Regions from separate parts of the Halalkalibacter flavus genome, predicted to be linked through region 4. Evidence: riboswitches for the same ligand, from Rfam matches in the RefSeq annotation. Region 4 holds a riboswitch; each other region holds the start of a gene.
The links. Region 4 has a riboswitch for thiamine pyrophosphate ahead of thiC (phosphomethylpyrimidine synthase ThiC). Riboswitches for the same ligand answer to the same signal wherever they lie in the genome.

Region 1 (4,407 bases), on a different contig from region 4:
TTTGGAACAAGATAGCCCTGACTTGTATAAACAATATGCTTCACATGATTTACAGGTACATCATACGCGCAAATTTGCCCGCGAATTGGATAGACTGGAATACGAACTCCAAACACTTCTTCTAACTCACTAGACCAAGCACCTGAACATACAATTAAACGGTCTCCTGTAAATTGACGGCCATCTATTGCTCGCAATGTAACCGATCGCTCCCAATCAACAACTGTCACTTGTTCAAGTTGGTCTACTACATTTACACCGTTCAGGCGGCAGGCAGCTTCAAGTGCCTTTACATAGTCAGGTGCAAACACGTGACTTTCTTCTGGATAATACATTGCCGCTTTTATATCTTTTGAAAGTGTCGGTTCCATCTCCCATAGTCGACTTCCAGATATCAATTCAGTTTCTGCTCCCCATTCACGTTGCCAAGACTGCCTTGTTTCAAGTGCGAGAACATCCGCATCATGATAAACCGCATGAAGACTTCCGCTCTCCGAATATTCAAAGTCCATTTTTGAAACATTCTTTACATCGCTTTGCCATTGTTTATACACCCTTAAACTATCTAAACATAATCTAAAAAAGTCGTCTGGATCTTCACCAATTTCTGAATAAGGAGCAAGCATCCCGGCTGCAGCACCAGATGCTTGTCCTCCACAATTCGTTTTTTCTAATACTGTTACATCATAGTTACGTCTGCTAAGCTCAAATGCAGTTGCAAGACCTATGACGCCCCCTCCAAGAACCATTACTTTCTCTTGCACATGTCTCCCCCCTGCTCTTACTACTTTGAAACGAATGCTTGAAATCCACTACTTGCTGTAGCATACTTTTTCTTCGGGATTCTCCCTGCTTCGTAGGAAAGTCTCCCTGCTTCAATTGCGTATTTCATCGCTCGAGCCATCTTAACTGGGTCCTTAGCCTTTGCTACAGGGGTATTCATTAATACACCATCTGCACCTAATTCCATTGCTTGTGCAACATCCATCGCAGAACCAAGACCTGCGTCGACAATAATAGGAACATTTGCTTGTTCAATAATGAGCTCTAAATTATATGGATTTAGTATGCCTAATCCCGTTCCAATCGGAGCACCTCCTGGCATGACTGCTGCAGCCCCAGCTTCCTCTAATCGTTTACAAAGAACTGGATCATCAGAAGTATATGGTAAAACGACAAATCCCTCTTTTGCCAGGACTTCTGTTGCTTTTAGTGTTTCAATCGGATCAGGAAGCAACGTTTTCTCGTCTACACTGATTTCTACCTTAATCCAATCACTCAAGCCTGAAGCCTTTGCCAATCTTGCAATTCGAATTGCCTCTTCTGCTGTTTTCGCGCCCGAAGTGTTGGGCAAATAGGTAAAAGACATACCTTCTAAATGTTGTAAAATAGCATCCTCATTCGGAGCTCCTAGATTGACTCGTCTAATAGCAAAGGTCAACACCTCAGCTTCGGATGCCTTGATTGCTTCATTTTGGACAAATGGATTTGGATACCTACCCGTCCCAAGGAAGAAACGCGAAGATAATTCTTTACCTGCAATCGTTAATTTTTTTTGTTTCATCTCAGCCACCTCCAACGAATTGAACAAGTTCAATTCTCATGCCTTCTTTTAGTTCAGTCCCTGACCAATTGGTACGTTCAATAATATTTCCATCTACCTCAGTTACAACAAGATGTGGTTCGAGTTCAAAATGTGACACCACTTCTTCAAGGCTAGAAACGTCTACGTGATGTTCTTCCCCATTTATAATTAAACGCATCTACTATTCACCCTTTTTCCGCTAATATTTTTGTAAATTGCTGACAAACACCTTTTACATCTTTTGCACCAACAATTTCAGATATCATACAAATTCTAGTTGCACCTGCATCTAATACCTGATCTACATTGTGCAGCTTAATTCCGCCGATCGCCACAAACGGAATATTGATCTCTGCAATAACTTGCTTAATATACTCAGTTGTAACAGGATCGACGACATCTACTTTACTATTGGTATGAAAAATCGGCCCAACCCCAATGTAATCAGCTCCACCCGCTTCAGCCTCGCGAGCTTCCTCAATTTTGTGAGTGGAAAGTCCGATTATTTTATCTTGTCCCATAATCTTCCTTGCTTCAGCAAGAGGCAAATCATCTTGGCCAATGTGTATGCCATCTGCATCAACTGCAAGAGCAACATCAATGTGGTCATTTACAATAAACAACACATCATGCTTTCTTGTTAATTCACGTAGTGACTTTGCTTTGTTTAGCACATCTCTTTTGCTACTCGTTTTATCTCGTAACTGGATAATATCAACACCACCCAAAATTGCTTCTTCCATTACTTCTACAAGGTCTCTGCCTTGATGAAATTCTTCACCTGTAATCGCGTATAACTTAAACTCTCTCATGAGTAACCCACCTTTTTATACATAAAATCGAAAAAAAGCCGCATCCGAACATACGGAATACGGCTCAGATGACTTCCCTACGCTGGCGTGATCCAGATCAGGTATGAGGGTAAAAGGATAACCTTTTTCTCAGTCCACTTATGTGGACACCCCTAGTCTATAATACATACTAGTTATACAGTTATTATGACATACTGACTAAAAAAAGCAAGAGGCCAAGTTAACATCTTATTCTTCTATAAGAGGAATAGACGTCCCTTCAGACAAGTCCATAACCATCTCGAAGCGATCTCCAAATAGCAAGAAAGATCCTTCAGGTGAAACATGAATAGGAACATGCCTTTCTAATACAGTCAGCTTTTCTTCAGCATCTCTTTGAATATCATAAGCAACCAACTCAAAACCATCAGTGTAACTAAAGAAATCACTGCTATATTGTGGTCTTAAGTAGTAAAAAATTCCATGTACATCATCATAAGAGTAATAAGGGATCCACCATTGTTCCGAATATGTGTTAAGAATGGGCATGTCAATATGCCTAAAAGCATTTTGCTCATCATAAAATGTGTATGTGGAATACAGGTCATATACAGATTCCACTGTTACAGAGAGCGAGAGACCATCCGGGAAACTCATATATGCAATTACAGCATCCTGCCATTTTTTCACCTCCCCACTATTTACATTGACTTCATATAGAGGTGCTTGAAAATTAGGTTCGAGTTCTTCCCATTTTAAATACCCGACATCAGTAGCCGAAATCCATTGTACATAGGACTGTTCCAAATCGATACTTCTCACTTTCGTTTCAGCTACATCAACTACATACGTTTCAAATTCCCAATCTGGTAAAAAAGCAATCAAAATAAACGTATCAAGTTTATATGGATTCCAGTATGCAGTATATTCTTCGCCGTAATCTTTGATCGTCTGCCTTATCTCACCATTCCGGTCAATAATAACTAAGTGAGCCTCATTATCTACCGTTATATGCGAAATAGCAAATAAAGAGTAATCGGCATTAGCACGGACCTCTGTAATCCACCCGCCCACCTCAACAAAACTTGATGAATGTCCTGTAGAAAGGTGATGTTTATAAAGACTTGAACGCTCTTCTTGTTCTTGCAAATACAAAAGCGTATCATCGTCAAACCAACCTATAATTTCCGTTACAACATGTTCGTTTTGTATAGGTGTAATATCAGCCCCTGTAAAGAAAGAGGTTGATACATCTCGCTTAATTGGTTGATATTCGAAACTTCTTGGTAAGGGTTGACTCTCTAACGGAGCTTGGGTACAGGCTGAAACCATAAAAAGAATCCCAATAATATATACAATTCGCTTCATCTTTCCCCTCCCTCTCATTTAAGCACTTTCGTCTATAGTATTAGACGAAAATAACCCCTTAGACGTTTCAATTTTTTCACACAAAAAAGAAAGATACCTCACACCTTCCGGCCCACTAAATTACTACATTATAGCAGAAAGAGAGATATTTGTACTATGTTTTAGTAAAATAAAAATAGGCACTTATAAAGGTGATTTTACCTTTTAAGTGCCTTCTATACATAAGTCAATGAATCTTACATTTCACCATCTATAAACCTCGAACCAGCAATTCCAGGATTCGTCATTTCCTTTGGATCAAGAATTTCATTCAATTCCTCTTCCGACAAAATTCCTCTTTCAAGACAAATTTCCCGAACTGGCCGATTTGATTGAATTGCTTCTTTCGCCACCCTAGAAGCTACCTCATAACCAACATGAGGATTAATCGCTGTTACAATTCCAACACTTCTTTCAACCATCTGACGGCAATGTTCTACATTAGCAGTCATTCCCTCAATTGCATATTTCCTAAAGACACTTATTCCATTTTGCAAAATTGAAAAGGACTGCAATAAATTAAACACCAAGACGGGCTCCATAACATTTAGCTCTAATTGACCAGCCTCAGAAGCCAAACTTATCGTATGATCATTTCCAATGACTTGAAATGAAATTTGATTT
Region 2 (4,407 bases), on a different contig from region 4:
CATTCAGTTCGAACAATGGGGAGCTTAGCTTGTTTAAGGATCGATCTTTCATTGGGTATGCATTAACTGTTGGTTTCATCCATGGTGGAAGTTTTGCTTATGTTGCTGGAACTCCTTTTGTGTATCAAGGGATTTATGATGTGTCTCCTCAAGTATTCAGCGTATTGTTCGGCATTAATGGGCTTGCTATTATTTTGGGGAGCTTTACCATCGGGCGCTTAGGTGGAATTGTTCATGAAAGGAGTTTGTTACGTATTGCGGTAATCATCGCGGTAAGTGCTACTTTCTTCCTGTTAGTAATGACCATCGTTGAAGGACCTCTGGCAACACTCGTAATTCCGATCTTTATTTATATGACTTCCATGGGGATGATCACAACGAGTACCTTCTCTTTGGCGATGCAAAAACAAGGCCACCGTGCGGGGAGCGCGAGTGCGGTGTTAGGTACCCTTTCCTTGTTCCTCGGTTCAATGGTTTCCCCACTTGTTGGGATTAACGAAGCGACGGCGGTACCGATGGGAGCAATTTTGTTTTTTACTTCATTGCTTGGAGCTATCGCTTTTTTCAAGCTGACAAACATGCAGCAGGTCGAACCGAGTGTACAAGTTAAGGTAGGAGGGTGATGCCAAAAAGGCTAGTCCCCAGCCTATATGTCTTGAATACATGCTTACAAGTAACGCGGACAAACTACTATTGATTCTAGTTTAGGAGGAATGGGAATGAGATATTTGTTTTCTATTTTATTTGCAGTTTTGCTCACATTATCGGGATGTGGAGCAAACAATGAAACGGTCGAAGAACCGGTTCAAGATGAAACTACTGAGGAAGCACAAGAAGAGGCAGAGGGTGTTGAGGAAACCCATGCTACGATTGTGTTAAGTGAAGAAGATCCTGAGAATATCCTAAGCGAGGATACGATATCGTTCGAAAAAGGACAAACGCTTATGGAAGTAATGGATGAGCATTATGACATTACAACGGCGTATGAAGGAGCGTTTATCTCAGGAATTAATGGAATTGAAGCAGATGATGAAACATCAAGTTATTGGCTCTATACGATCAACGGGGAAGAAGCATTAGTAGGGGCAGCTGAATACGAAATTGAACATGGAGACTTGATTCATTTTCATTACGCTTCGATTGAATAGGCATGTCAATTCGCCGAATTACGTTGCTAGCCATGCTCAGTGCTCTTTGTGTGGTAGGCCGAATGGCTTTTGCTCATATTCCTAATGTTCAACCGGTTACGTCCATTATTATAATCACAGCGATGTTTATGGGACCGGTCAATGGCCTCATTCTAGGTTTTGTCAGTACGGTATTAACGAATATGACATTAGGAACAGGCATATGGACCTTTTGGCAAATCATTTCTTGGTCTGTGATTGGGCTTCTCTCTGGCTGGATGGGAAGAGCTCATACGAAGTGGGGTATACCTTTCCTTGTTCTCATCATGTACGCAGGATTTTGTGGTTATTTTTATGGATTTGTCATCTCGTTAAATATGCTGTTCATTAGCGATCGCTTTATCGCGTATTACTTAGCTGGGCTCCCATTTGACACAAACCATGCGATAGGGAATATGATTTTCTTTTCACTCCTTTATCCAGTCATGAGTAGGGTTTTTGTTCATTATTTAAAGAAAGGTCCATTTTCATCGATATAATGAAGGATGTTAAGCTTAAAGGGGCTTTTGAAAAGCAAAATCTTTGTTACAGTGGGATAAAGATTAAGGTATATATTATTTGAGGCGGAGATCGTTACGATTTTCGTCTCTTTTTTCAGGTTTCTTGGGAGAATTGGGCATTATGAAAGGCTTGTTCGGTGTTATGGGAAAGGGGATTAGGTGTTCATAAGAGGGATGAAGACCTGATTGTTGCTCTGGGAAAGGGAATTGGGTCTTCATAAAGGGATGAAGACCTGATCGTGCTCTGGGAAAGGGGATTGGGTCTTCATAGGAGGGATGAAGACCTGATTGTTGTGTTAGGAAAGGGGATTAGGTGTTCATAAGAGGGATGAAGACCTGATTGTTTCTTTGGGAAAGGGGATTAGGTCTTCATAAGAGAGATGAAGACCTGATTGTTTCTTTGGGAAAGGGGATTGGTCTTCATAAGAGGGATGAAGACCTGATCGTTGCTCTTGGAAAGGTATTGGGTCTTCATAAAGCAAATGAAAGCCCGTTCGGTGATATAGCAAGGAGAAAGAGGTCTTCAAGCGTCCGGGAAAAGGATCGCGCTCTATTCTAACTAGAGGGTGGTAATTGCATTAAATAGTTGTTTAAAAGAACAGAATATTGTACAAAGTCAAAATGTGTGATAAGCTTTTCTAGAAAATTTATGAAAAATAATAGGGGAGCTATGAGGTTGGCTGAGAGGATATCCCGATGAAGATATCGACCCTTAAACCTGATCTGGGTAATGCCAGCGGAGGGATGTTTATTAGAATTACATGTTGACATGTAAAGTCTACACGCCTCTAAGGTGTGTAGACTTTTTTTGTGAAAGGAGGGTTTCATGGAACGTTTGCGTCAGTCGATCCGTTCAGTGGCTCCAGCGATCATTGCCATTATTATGTTTCTTGTCGTATGGGAAGTGGCTGTCTGGATTTGGGACGTTGAAAAGTGGATCTTACCAGCGCCAAGCTTGATTGTTCTTACGTTATTTGACACGTGGCATCTATTACCGGAACATATCTGGATGACCACAAAAGAAGCGCTGCTTGGTTTCTTATTAGGAATTATCGTTGCGTTAGTAATGGCTTTTATTTTAGATTTTTCACCGTTTTTACGTAAAAGTTTTTACCCGATTCTCTTATTCTCGCAAACGATTCCTATTATTGCGATTGCGCCGTTACTCATTATTTGGTTTGGTTATGGGATTTTGCCTAAAGTTCTTGTCGTTGCATTAGTCACTTTTTTTCCGGTAGTCGTTAGTGTTGTTGAGGGACTGCAATCAAGTGATCGCGATATGATCCGGCTTGTTCGGTCGATGGGTGGATCGCAACTGCAGGTATTTTCTTCTGTCAGGTTCCCGCATGCATTACCTTATTTATTTACAGGGTTGAGAATTGGGGCTACATATAGTGTGCTGGCAGCAGTAATTTCTGAGTGGGTCGGTGCAAGTTCTGGGTTAGGTATTTATTTAATCAAAGCTCAAAGCTCGTTTGCGACAGATAGGGTCTTTGTTGTTATTGTGTTGATTTCACTTTTAAGCTGCCTTTTATTTTTAGTTGTTGTACTACTCGGCAGACTCATGATGCCGTGGAAACATAAGTCTCATAAAAAATAAACAAATTAGGTCTGAGGAGAGAGTCCGATGTCAAAAAAATTAAGTGCATTTTTATTTTTCATTATCATGCTTATGTTAGTTGGTTGTAACCAAGCAGAAGAGTCAAGTCAAGGGGGAGAGGCCGAAACGGAGGTTGAATCGGAAACAGGGGAAGAGTTACCAGCTGAATCTACAGAGTTAATGGAAGCAACGTTTATATTAGATTGGGTTCCTAACACAAATCATACGGGTATTTATGTTGCGAAAGAAAAAGGGTATTTTGAAGAGGAAGGGATTGATTTAACGATTATCGAACCAGCTATGGAAGGAGCCGTACCAGTTGTCGCAGCAGGACAAGCTGATTTTGGGATTGGCTCTCAGACAGGCGTGACAATTGCTAGATCAACAGGTATTCCAGTTGTTTCGATTGCAGCTGTCATTCAGGAGCACACATCTGGTTTTGCTTCCCCAGTTGAGAAAGACATTACATCACCAGAGGATTTTGAAGGAAAGACATATGGTGGATTTGGTGGTGCGGAAGAAGAAGCAATTTTGGATACGGTATTAAATCAGCATGGGGTTGATCCTTCTTCGGTAGATAATGTGATTGTTGGATCTGCTGACTTTTTTGCGAATACGAAAAGAGACATAGATTTTCAATGGATTTTTTATGGGTGGACAGGAATTGAAGCTGAAGTTCGTGGTGAGGACATTAATATGATTTACCTTAAAGATATTGATCCTGTTTTTAATTATTATTCTCCTGTTATTTTTAGCAGTGAAGCCGTGATTGAAGAGCAGCCTGAGCTAGTTGAAAAGTTTGTAAGAGCTGTCTCGAAAGGATATGAATTTGCGGTTGAGCAGCCATCAGAAGCTGCGGAGATCTTAATTGCCGCTAGCCCAGAAACAAATGAAGAACTGATTCGTGCATCACAAGAGTGGTTAAGCCCACGTTACAAAGGGGATGCAGAAAAATGGGGTATTCAAGAGGAACATATTTGGAATGATTTTTCAGAGTGGATGCTTGAAGCAGGTTTGATTGAAACAGAAGTACCGACTGAAGAAGCGATGACAAATACGTTCTTGCCTTAATGAAAGGTTGTAGTCAATATGGAAATCAACATTCGTAATCTCCATCATT
Region 3 (4,407 bases), on a different contig from region 4:
CTGCTCGAAAATACAGGTACATCTTTGCGAATACGACTAACTTCGTCCAGTTTCAAACTAATACTTATTGTCTCTTCACTCGTTGACGAAGCTTTGTGAACAATATCCCCCCAAGGATTAATAACCATTGAACTTCCTGCGAATTCAACCTCATCATATGTACCCACTCGATTACAACTTACAACAAACAACTGATTTTCAATCGCTCTTGCTTGTTGGAGAACTTCCCAATGATTAGCTCTTGCCATAGGCCACTCCGCAACGACAAATACCACTTCCGCCCCTTGTAGCGCTAGTGAACGGACGAGCTCAGGAAAACGTAAGTCATAACAAATAATAATCCCCATCTTACGTCCGTCTAGCTCAAATACTTGTACTGAACTTCTCCCTCCTTTTAAGTAAAGATGTTCATCTAACATCGGAACAAGATGGATCTTATCATATGTATAAATAATTTCGCCGTTTCGATTGAGTATATACGACCTATTGTAAATACCGCCATCCTCCTCCACCGCAATAGAGCCAGCAACAATATTTACATTTAACTTCCTAGCTAGTTCCTCTAGGAATAACTCTGTTACATCCTTATCTGGTTTAATTGTCACTTCCAATGTAGGTAGCGTATAAGCTGTCGTCCACATTTCAGGTAGGACAAGGATATCAGGCTGTTGTTCCTTACAAATCTGCTCTGCCCACATTTTTATCTTTTCCCGGTTTTTAGCAGGATTGCCAGGGACAATATCCATTTGATATGAAGCTATTTTCATATTACTTCTCCTCCCATTACGTTGTATGTATCTTTCCATTATATCATTGGTTAAAAGAGAAACCGAAATAAGAATGGTTATTCCTTATCGAGGTTTTCATTCTAAAGGCTGTTTTCGTAACGATTGATGCTGTGAAGAAACGTTTTTCTCGTAGTGAAATACAGTGGAAGTCACTCGACTCCTGCGGGATGAAGAGGGAGGCCACTGAAAAAGGTACGGTTTTGACCTTTTTCAGTGACCTTTAAGCAATGAGCGGAACCGTTGCTTCCTCGAATCCGCTAAAAAGGACTTTTTCAGTGCCCTCATGAAGAGGTAGGGGCAGTACACACCCGCAAGGAGGCTCGACACCTCCTTGCGGGTGCGAGTGGCTGGAGCGCAATGTAACGAACATGAGGAGAACACGTATCCCCAAAAACAACAATGTATGCGAAAACATCCTTCTAAAAAAACAACAAAACCTTACCAATGGTTTTGTTGTTTATCTATTTAATTTCTCATAATAATATATATTAAATATATTATATAAAATATCGTTAAAGCCATCCCCTCGTATTTTTTCACTTTATAGTGTGTACGAGAGAAGATAAACAAGATAATCGTTAGCACAAGTAGCACAAAAATATCAAAAAATAATTTATCATTCACCGGTAAAGGAGAGATTATAGATGCAACCCCAAGGACAAATAACACATTAAAGATGGAGCTTCCAACAATATTCCCTAAGGCTATCTCACTTTGTTGTTTCATTGCAGCAGTGATTGATGTAATTAGCTCAGGTAAAGAAGATCCTATAGCAACTATTGTTAGTCCTACTAACGTCTCACTCATCCCAAAGCGTAAAGCAATATCCGTACTACTTTCTACAACCAAATATCCGCCTAATACAATAGCCGCCAACCCTCCAATAGTAATAAGAATGCTCTTACCCCATCCTCCAGTTTGGTCAATGTTTTTGCCTTCACCAATTTCATCTTCACGGCTATTCCTAGCAGCTTCAATTACATAATACAAAAATATAGCAAAAAATAACAAGAAGATAATTCCATCACTTCGAGTAATAAAATTTTCATTTGTAAATTGGAGAGTCCTATCACTCATAACTACGAGTAATGCAACCGTAGCTAGAAAGGCAAATGGAATTTCTTTTTTTATTGTTGGCCTTTCGACAGCTAAAGGGAAAATAGCTGCCGTCACCCCAACAACTAAAGACATATTTAATAAATTACTACCAACAATGTTACCGATTGTGACATCCGCATTCCCTTCTAAAGCAGCAATGATACTAACTGTTGCTTCAGGGGCCCCTGTACCAAAAGCTACAATTGTTAACCCTACAATAAGAGGTGGAACACGAAACAATGCAGCAATATTAGACGAACCATCAATAAAGTAATCCGCCCCTTTAATTAATAACCCAAAACCTATTAAGAGTAAAAGATATACCATCTTATTATCACCCGTCCATTTTGTAATCTTTTTTACTTTACACAAATTGAAGGGATTTTAACCTTTTTCCGCCAACAAAAAAAAAACGACTCACATGGAGTGCACTGAAACTCTCAGCTTTTCAGTGTACTCGTCACATAGAGTCATTTTTACCTAATCCTATTATGCTGCATCTGAAACTTTTCTCTGGCGTTTTGCCAAGAAGAACTGAGGATACTTTTTTGAAAGTAAAATTAATACAACAAGCGTCAGCAACATCTCAGGTATTAAATAAGAGATATTATAATAAAAAGAATATAGGCTAGCATTCATTCCATCTGGAGCATATTCTCCAAACCATACTACACCTGATGTAAAGTGACTAAAAAAGCGTAGTGTCGTAGCAAATAAAAGCCCTGTAACAATATGCGTCGTGCTAGGAACCAAGTCTTTTTTCAACATAAAAATGCTCGCGAATCCCACTACAAGATACGCTAATGGATAATCTAGAATTAACTGTACCGGGTGTACAACATATCCCCCAAGCAGCAGATTTAATAATCCGACTAATAACCCTGTTACTACACCCATTTTCCAACCTCGTCGAAAGGCAATAATAAAAATAGGAACCATAATCAGCGAAATCGAACCACCCATTGCCCAAAGAGCCCCAAACTTTACATTACTTAAGACAATCGCTAAACCTGTCATCACTGCCACTTCAATCATTGTTAATAAACGATCTCGAAACATGAAAAAACCTCCTTTTGTTTTTATCCACAAGAGGAGGAAAAGTGTCAAAATAAAATGAGCACAAATAAGCACAAATTATTAACAGCCACTTCCCTACGCTAGTTTAAACTAGATCAGGTTCTAAGAGTTGAGGGTTACCCTCTCTCAGTCACTTGACACCCCTAGTGGATATTGCTTGAAACTGTCCATTATATTATATCATATTCTACTAAAAGGTTGGATTTCTTCTTATATTTCCCAACTTTTCAAACGCAGCTGCAACTTCAATTAACTTATTTTCTGTAAATGCTTTTCCTGTGAACGTAATCCCAACCGGTTCTCCTTCTTCTGTATAACCTGCCGGAACTGTAATAGATGGATAACCTGCCTTAGCTGGAATCACTGCTCCAAGATTATTTGGAAAAACAATGATGTCAAGATCATCCTTGAGCAGCGCCGCGTCAATACCAATTTCAGTGGAATGATATTGATCAAATAAAAGCGCATCTAAATAGTCAACCTCAGTTAATGTTCCGCTAGTCCTATCTGATTTTGTAAGCAAAGACTGGCCGTATTTCAGCCTCCTCTCTGCATCTTCTTGGTTAAAACGAATGACGTCAGTAAGATTATGTACTGGTAGTTGCGAGCTAACTTCTTGTAAATAAGCATTTAAGTTAGCCTTAAATTCATGCACCAACACGTCTATCGTCCAATTCTCTTGTGCTGATGGGATAACGATTTCATCAACCACTTCTGCTCCCCCACTTTTCAACGTTCCTATAGCTTGATTAAGGATCGCTTTTTTTTCGTCACTCAATTGATTAAAAAAGGGATCTCTCGCCACACCAATCCTTTTTCCTATAAGTGTAGGCGAACGAAGAGCATTTAATAAAGAGTCGGCAGAAAGTGAGCTCCTTTTTGTTACAACATCCTTCTCATCTTCTCCCATCATCGCTACTAAAACATAAACAGCATCCTTTGACGAGCCATTGGACCTGCTGTATCTTGAGTATGAGAAATAGGAATTATCCCATGTCTACTAATAAGGCCCACCGTTGGTTTAATGCCAACAAGACTATTTTGACTCGATGGACTTAAGATGGATCCTGATGTCTCCGTACCAATTGCAACAGTTGCCAGATTTGCTGCAATAGCAGCACCAGAACCTGAGCTTGAACCACCAATATCAAACTTTCCGGGCCCATACGGGTTTAACACTTGCCCTCCTCGTGAGCTATAACCACTTGGCATATTTTCAGTTGACATAAAATATGCCCATTCCGACATGTTCGTTTTCCCTAAAATAATAGCTCCTGCTTCACGGAGCTTTTTCACTAAGAATGCATCTTCATTTGCATAGTGCTCCGCTAGTGCCAATGAACCAGCACTCGTATGAAGCTTGTCTTTTGAATCTATATTATCTTTTAACAACACAGGAATTCCATGAAGTGGTCCTCTCGTCTTTCCATTTGCACGTTCTAGA
Region 4 (4,407 bases):
AAGCATTCGATTTATCATTTCCAGGAGTAAGAAACTCTCCTAATAAAGTTACTGAAACTACAGGTGATGCTCGGTATAACTCCACAGCATCAACCTTTAATTTACCAGATAATAATAAAGCAGCTGCAATAATATCTAAATTCTTCCCTGTAAATAAATCCTGAATATTGTATGATGATGCCTTTGGCTTCTTAGATTTAGGAGTTTTTGCATTTTGTTGATAAGGTTGATAAGGCGGGCCTACAGGTGGCCCTGGTGGTCTTCCATACCTTCCATACATGAAGAAAAACACCCCCTGAAACTAGTTTATGTTCAGAGGGTACTTCGGTGAGACCAAATTCGAAAATGATTTATGAAATTTTGTAATCTTTTCTTACTATATGACCTAGTAATATAAAGCTTCTACCTTTTGACAATGCAAACACCTTTTATAAAGTGGAGTACTTTCAAATGAATGGTGACACTTATTTTGTACGTCCTTTAAGTGAGTTTCCCAGTAAAGCAGATCCTCCCTTAATTTATCAATTTTCCTTTGAATATCAGGCACCTTCACCACGTCAATCCTCCTTAGATGTTTACTGATAAATTTTCCCGCCAGACTTCTTAAACTGCTCAGCTTTTTCCTTCAAGCCTTTTTCAATCGCTTCGCTAGTTTCTAGTTTATTTTCTTTCGCATATTGGCGAATGTCATGTGAAATTCTCATACTACAGAACTTCGGACCACACATCGAGCAAAAATGAGCCGTTTTCGCCCCCTCAGCCGGTAGCGTTTCATCATGGTATTCTAGTGCCCGTTCCGGATCAAGTGCTAGATTAAATTGGTCTCTCCAGCGGAATTCAAAACGAGCTTTTGACAAAGCATCATCACGAACTCGTGCACCTGGATGCCCTTTTGCTAAATCAGCAGCATGAGCGGCAATTTTGTACGTAATAACCCCTTCACGTACATCTTCACGATTAGGTAATCCGAGATGTTCTTTTGGTGTTACGTAGCAAAGCATTGCTGTACCAAACCAACCAATCATCGCAGCACCAATAGCTGATGTGATATGATCATATCCAGGAGCAATGTCAGTCGTTAATGGACCTAGTGTATAAAATGGTGCTTCGTGGCACATTTCCAACTGCTTATCCATGTTTTCTTTAATTAAGTGCATTGGTACATGTCCTGGTCCTTCCACCATGACTTGAACATCATGCTGCCAAGCTAGCTTTGTTAGTTCGCCGAGAGTTTCTAATTCCGCAAATTGGGCTTCATCATTTGCATCAGCAATGGATCCTGGTCGTAACCCATCTCCTAAAGAAAACGCGATATCATATGTTTTCATAATCTCGCAAATTTCTTCAAAATGAGTATATAAGAAGTTCTCTTGATGGTGATATAAACACCACTGTGCCATAATCGAGCCACCTCGCGAAACAATACCTGTTAGACGTTTTACCGTTAATGGAACGTATCGCATGAGAACACCCGCATGGATCGTAAAGTAATCAACTCCTTGCTCTGCTTGCTCAATCAACGTATCACGATATACTTCCCACGTTAAATCCTCTGCAATCCCATTGACCTTCTCAAGTGCTTGATACAGCGGAACCGTGCCAACGGGAACAGCAGAATTCCGAATGATCCACTCACGTGTTGTGTGAATGTTTTTACCTGTCGATAAATCCATCATCGTATCAGCACCCCAGCGCGTTGCCCATGTCATTTTTTCAACTTCTTCTTCAATTGATGAAGAAACCGCCGAATTCCCAATATTCGCATTAATTTTCACATGGAAATTGCGTCCAATAATCATCGGTTCTGTTTCAGGATGGTTGATGTTTGCTGGGATAATCGCTCTACCGCTTGCAACCTCCAAACGCACGAATTCTGGATCAAGATTTTCTCTTATTGCGATAAACTCCATTTCAGGTGTAATAATACCTTTTTTTGCATAATGAAGCTGTGTTACATTTTTACCTTTTTTCGCACGTAACGGCTTTCGTTCTAACCCAGGGAAGACATGAGAATTGGCACGTGGGTCTTCTGCCGAAATATACCCGTTATCCTCTGGTTTAATCTTACGCCCTTCGTACTCTTCCACATCATTTCGTTCTTTAATCCACTTGCTGCGAAGAGCAGGAAGCCCTTTTGTTATATCAACTTTGTAATGATGGTCCGTGTATGGACCACTTGTGTCATATACGCGAACTGGCGGATTTTCCTCTTCCCCAACCGTTCCTGATGTCGGACTTAATTCAATTTCTCGCATAGGTACTTGAATGTCAGGCCTCGAACCTTGGACATACACTTTTTTACTGCCTGAAAAGCTAGACATAATTGAAATGTTTTTTTCATTTAATGAAGGTGTGGACATTGAATTCTCTCCTTTTGAAATAGAAAGGACAAAATCTAGACATAAAAAGGAAGGAAGCTGAAGATACATAAAAAAGCCGGAACCAAACAATTGGTTTGGACCCGGCTAATTGATAGAAGTATAGTCAATAAAAATCTTTCTTAAACTTCCCCACGCTGGTATGATCCAGATCAGGTCCAAAGGGTCAACAATCTTTAACGTTCATGTTTCTCAGCCCAACTCATTGGACTCCCCTAGTTAATTCTATTAAATTAATTTATATTGTCATTATATAGGAATCTACAATAAATTCAAACACTTTTTTAGAATTTTTTTCATACACCTCCATTCATTGCCTATGGAACATTGGTTAAAAAAGTTATTTTGTGCTAAAGTTTTTACGTACTATTGATTGAAAGGAGTCTTTATGAAACCAAACGTTCTTGTCTATATGAGAGTTGATAAACGAGTCATTAAAGAATTGGAAAAAGAGTACGAGGTAACAAGTTTCCATAACCATGAATACATAGGAAATCCAGATTTTGACCTTGCATTAAAAAAAGCTGAAGGCATTATTGGACTTGCATTAAAAGTAACGAAAGAACTATTAGACAACGCTCCCAACCTTAAAGTCGTTTGTAACGTATCCGTTGGCTATGATAACTTAGACCTTGAAGAATTAACAAAACGGAAAATACTGGCTACAAATACACCGGGAGTCTTGGACGATACAACAGCAGATGCAATCTTTGGTTTACTGCTTTCAACTGCTAGAAGAATTCCCGAGTTAGATCAGTTTGTAAAGTCAGGACAGTGGGATATTTCTCTCCAACCAGATCAATATGGCGTAGATGTACATCATAAAACTCTAGGAATTATCGGAATGGGGAATATTGGCCGAGCTATAGCGAGAAGAGCTCATTTCGGCTTTGGCATGGATATTCTTTACCATAACCGCTCAAAAAACAAAGAGGCTGAGGAGTTATATCAAGCATCATATTGTGACTTCGATGATCTTCTTACGCAATCAGATTTTGTTTGTTTGATGGTCCCAGCTACGAAAGAAACGGAAAAATTGATAGGAGTAAAAGACTTTAAGAAAATGAAAAAAAGTGCTATTTTCATAAATGGATCCCGTGGAAAAAATGTCGATGAAGAGGCTCTTTATCATGCTTTAGTCAATAAAGAAATCCATGCAGCTGGTATCGATGTGTTCACAAAGGAACCAACCAACCCTGATAATCCACTTTTAACTTTAAAAAATATAGTTACTTTGCCACATATCGGCTCTTCGACTACAGAATGTGAATATAACATGTCAAAACTTGCAGCCAAAAATCTACGTACCGCTTTAAACGGGGAAAAACCACCAAGCTTGCTAAATGAAAAGTCTTGGTCGGATAAATAAGACAATAAGGTTGTCTCAAACTATATTTCAGACCCCCCAAGCACATTATAGTACTCCTCAATGGGGGTCTGGTCCTTTTTTGATTTAGCGGTTTTGCAAATAAGCATCAAGAATTTGTTTTATTCGTTCTGATTCCTCTGAACGAATAATATAATGGTCTCCATCTAATTGAGCCGAAACCTGCTGCACTCCTTGTTGTTTTAAAAAACTAACAACATCATCTACATTTTCAGATTCAGTAAGAAGTAGTTTTTTTCCAACAAATTCTTCATTTACATATATGTCGTAAGCATCGTGCTCGCCTTTAATTTCTCCATCGAAATCAGCGTCAAACAATCCTAAAAAAGGGAACTGATAACTACCTGTACTAGCACCTGATTGCCCGAAAAACATCGGCATTTTCTTCTTCAACTCCTTTACTTCTTTCATTTTAATGGTCTTTCTACATTTAGTATGTACAATACACTGAACTTACATTTCGGCACGACACAAAAAAACGAACTTCCTGTTGAAGCTCGTTCTTTTAAAAAGTAATTATTGTTTTTTTAGTTCTTTCACCAATTTATGGAAGGAAGCCTCTAATCGTTCTTTCGCTTCTTGCTCAATTGTTGTACTTCCATCTTCTTCTCTAGTTACACACGTATCAAGTGTAAAAACACC

Region 1: it holds a riboswitch for thiamine pyrophosphate, as region 4 does, so the genes downstream of both, thiE (thiamine phosphate synthase) here and thiC (phosphomethylpyrimidine synthase ThiC) in region 4, are expected to answer to the same signal.
Region 2: it holds a riboswitch for thiamine pyrophosphate, as region 4 does, so the genes downstream of both, SAY88_RS23920 (ABC transporter permease) here and thiC (phosphomethylpyrimidine synthase ThiC) in region 4, are expected to answer to the same signal.
Region 3: it holds a riboswitch for thiamine pyrophosphate, as region 4 does, so the genes downstream of both, thiT (energy-coupled thiamine transporter ThiT) here and thiC (phosphomethylpyrimidine synthase ThiC) in region 4, are expected to answer to the same signal.

The regions. Positions count from the first base shown of each region.
Region 1 covers NZ_JAWRVK010000016.1:21,536-25,942, forward strand. The annotation lists gene thiO (glycine oxidase ThiO) at 1-764, opposite strand, end outside; gene SAY88_RS12090 (thiazole synthase) at 785-1,564, opposite strand; gene thiS (sulfur carrier protein ThiS) at 1,566-1,763, opposite strand; gene thiE (thiamine phosphate synthase) at 1,771-2,397, opposite strand; TPP riboswitch at 2,455-2,561, opposite strand; gene SAY88_RS12105 (YqgU-like beta propeller domain-containing protein) at 2,626-3,744, opposite strand; gene aspA (aspartate ammonia-lyase) at 3,981-4,407, opposite strand, start outside.
Region 2 covers NZ_JAWRVK010000076.1:1,383-5,789, forward strand. The annotation lists partial or broken gene SAY88_RS23905 (Bcr/CflA family efflux MFS transporter) at 1-623, shown strand, start outside; gene SAY88_RS23910 (DUF4430 domain-containing protein) at 720-1,148, shown strand; gene SAY88_RS23915 (ECF transporter S component) at 1,151-1,666, shown strand; TPP riboswitch at 2,339-2,450, shown strand; gene SAY88_RS23920 (ABC transporter permease) at 2,514-3,287, shown strand; gene SAY88_RS23925 (ABC transporter substrate-binding protein) at 3,315-4,358, shown strand; gene SAY88_RS23930 (ABC transporter ATP-binding protein) at 4,377-4,407, shown strand, end outside.
Region 3 covers NZ_JAWRVK010000009.1:77,283-81,689, reverse strand. The annotation lists gene SAY88_RS08215 (carbon-nitrogen family hydrolase) at 1-767, opposite strand, end outside; gene SAY88_RS08210 (calcium/sodium antiporter) at 1,254-2,213, opposite strand; gene thiT (energy-coupled thiamine transporter ThiT) at 2,376-2,945, opposite strand; TPP riboswitch at 3,019-3,118, opposite strand; partial or broken gene SAY88_RS08200 (amidase family protein) at 3,154-4,407, opposite strand, start outside.
Region 4 covers NZ_JAWRVK010000002.1:186,297-190,703, forward strand. The annotation lists gene SAY88_RS02210 (hypothetical protein) at 1-280, opposite strand, end outside; gene thiC (phosphomethylpyrimidine synthase ThiC) at 576-2,360, opposite strand; TPP riboswitch at 2,491-2,605, opposite strand; gene SAY88_RS02220 (2-hydroxyacid dehydrogenase) at 2,767-3,747, shown strand; gene SAY88_RS02225 (hypothetical protein) at 3,832-4,176, opposite strand; gene ssuE (NADPH-dependent FMN reductase) at 4,282-4,407, opposite strand, start outside.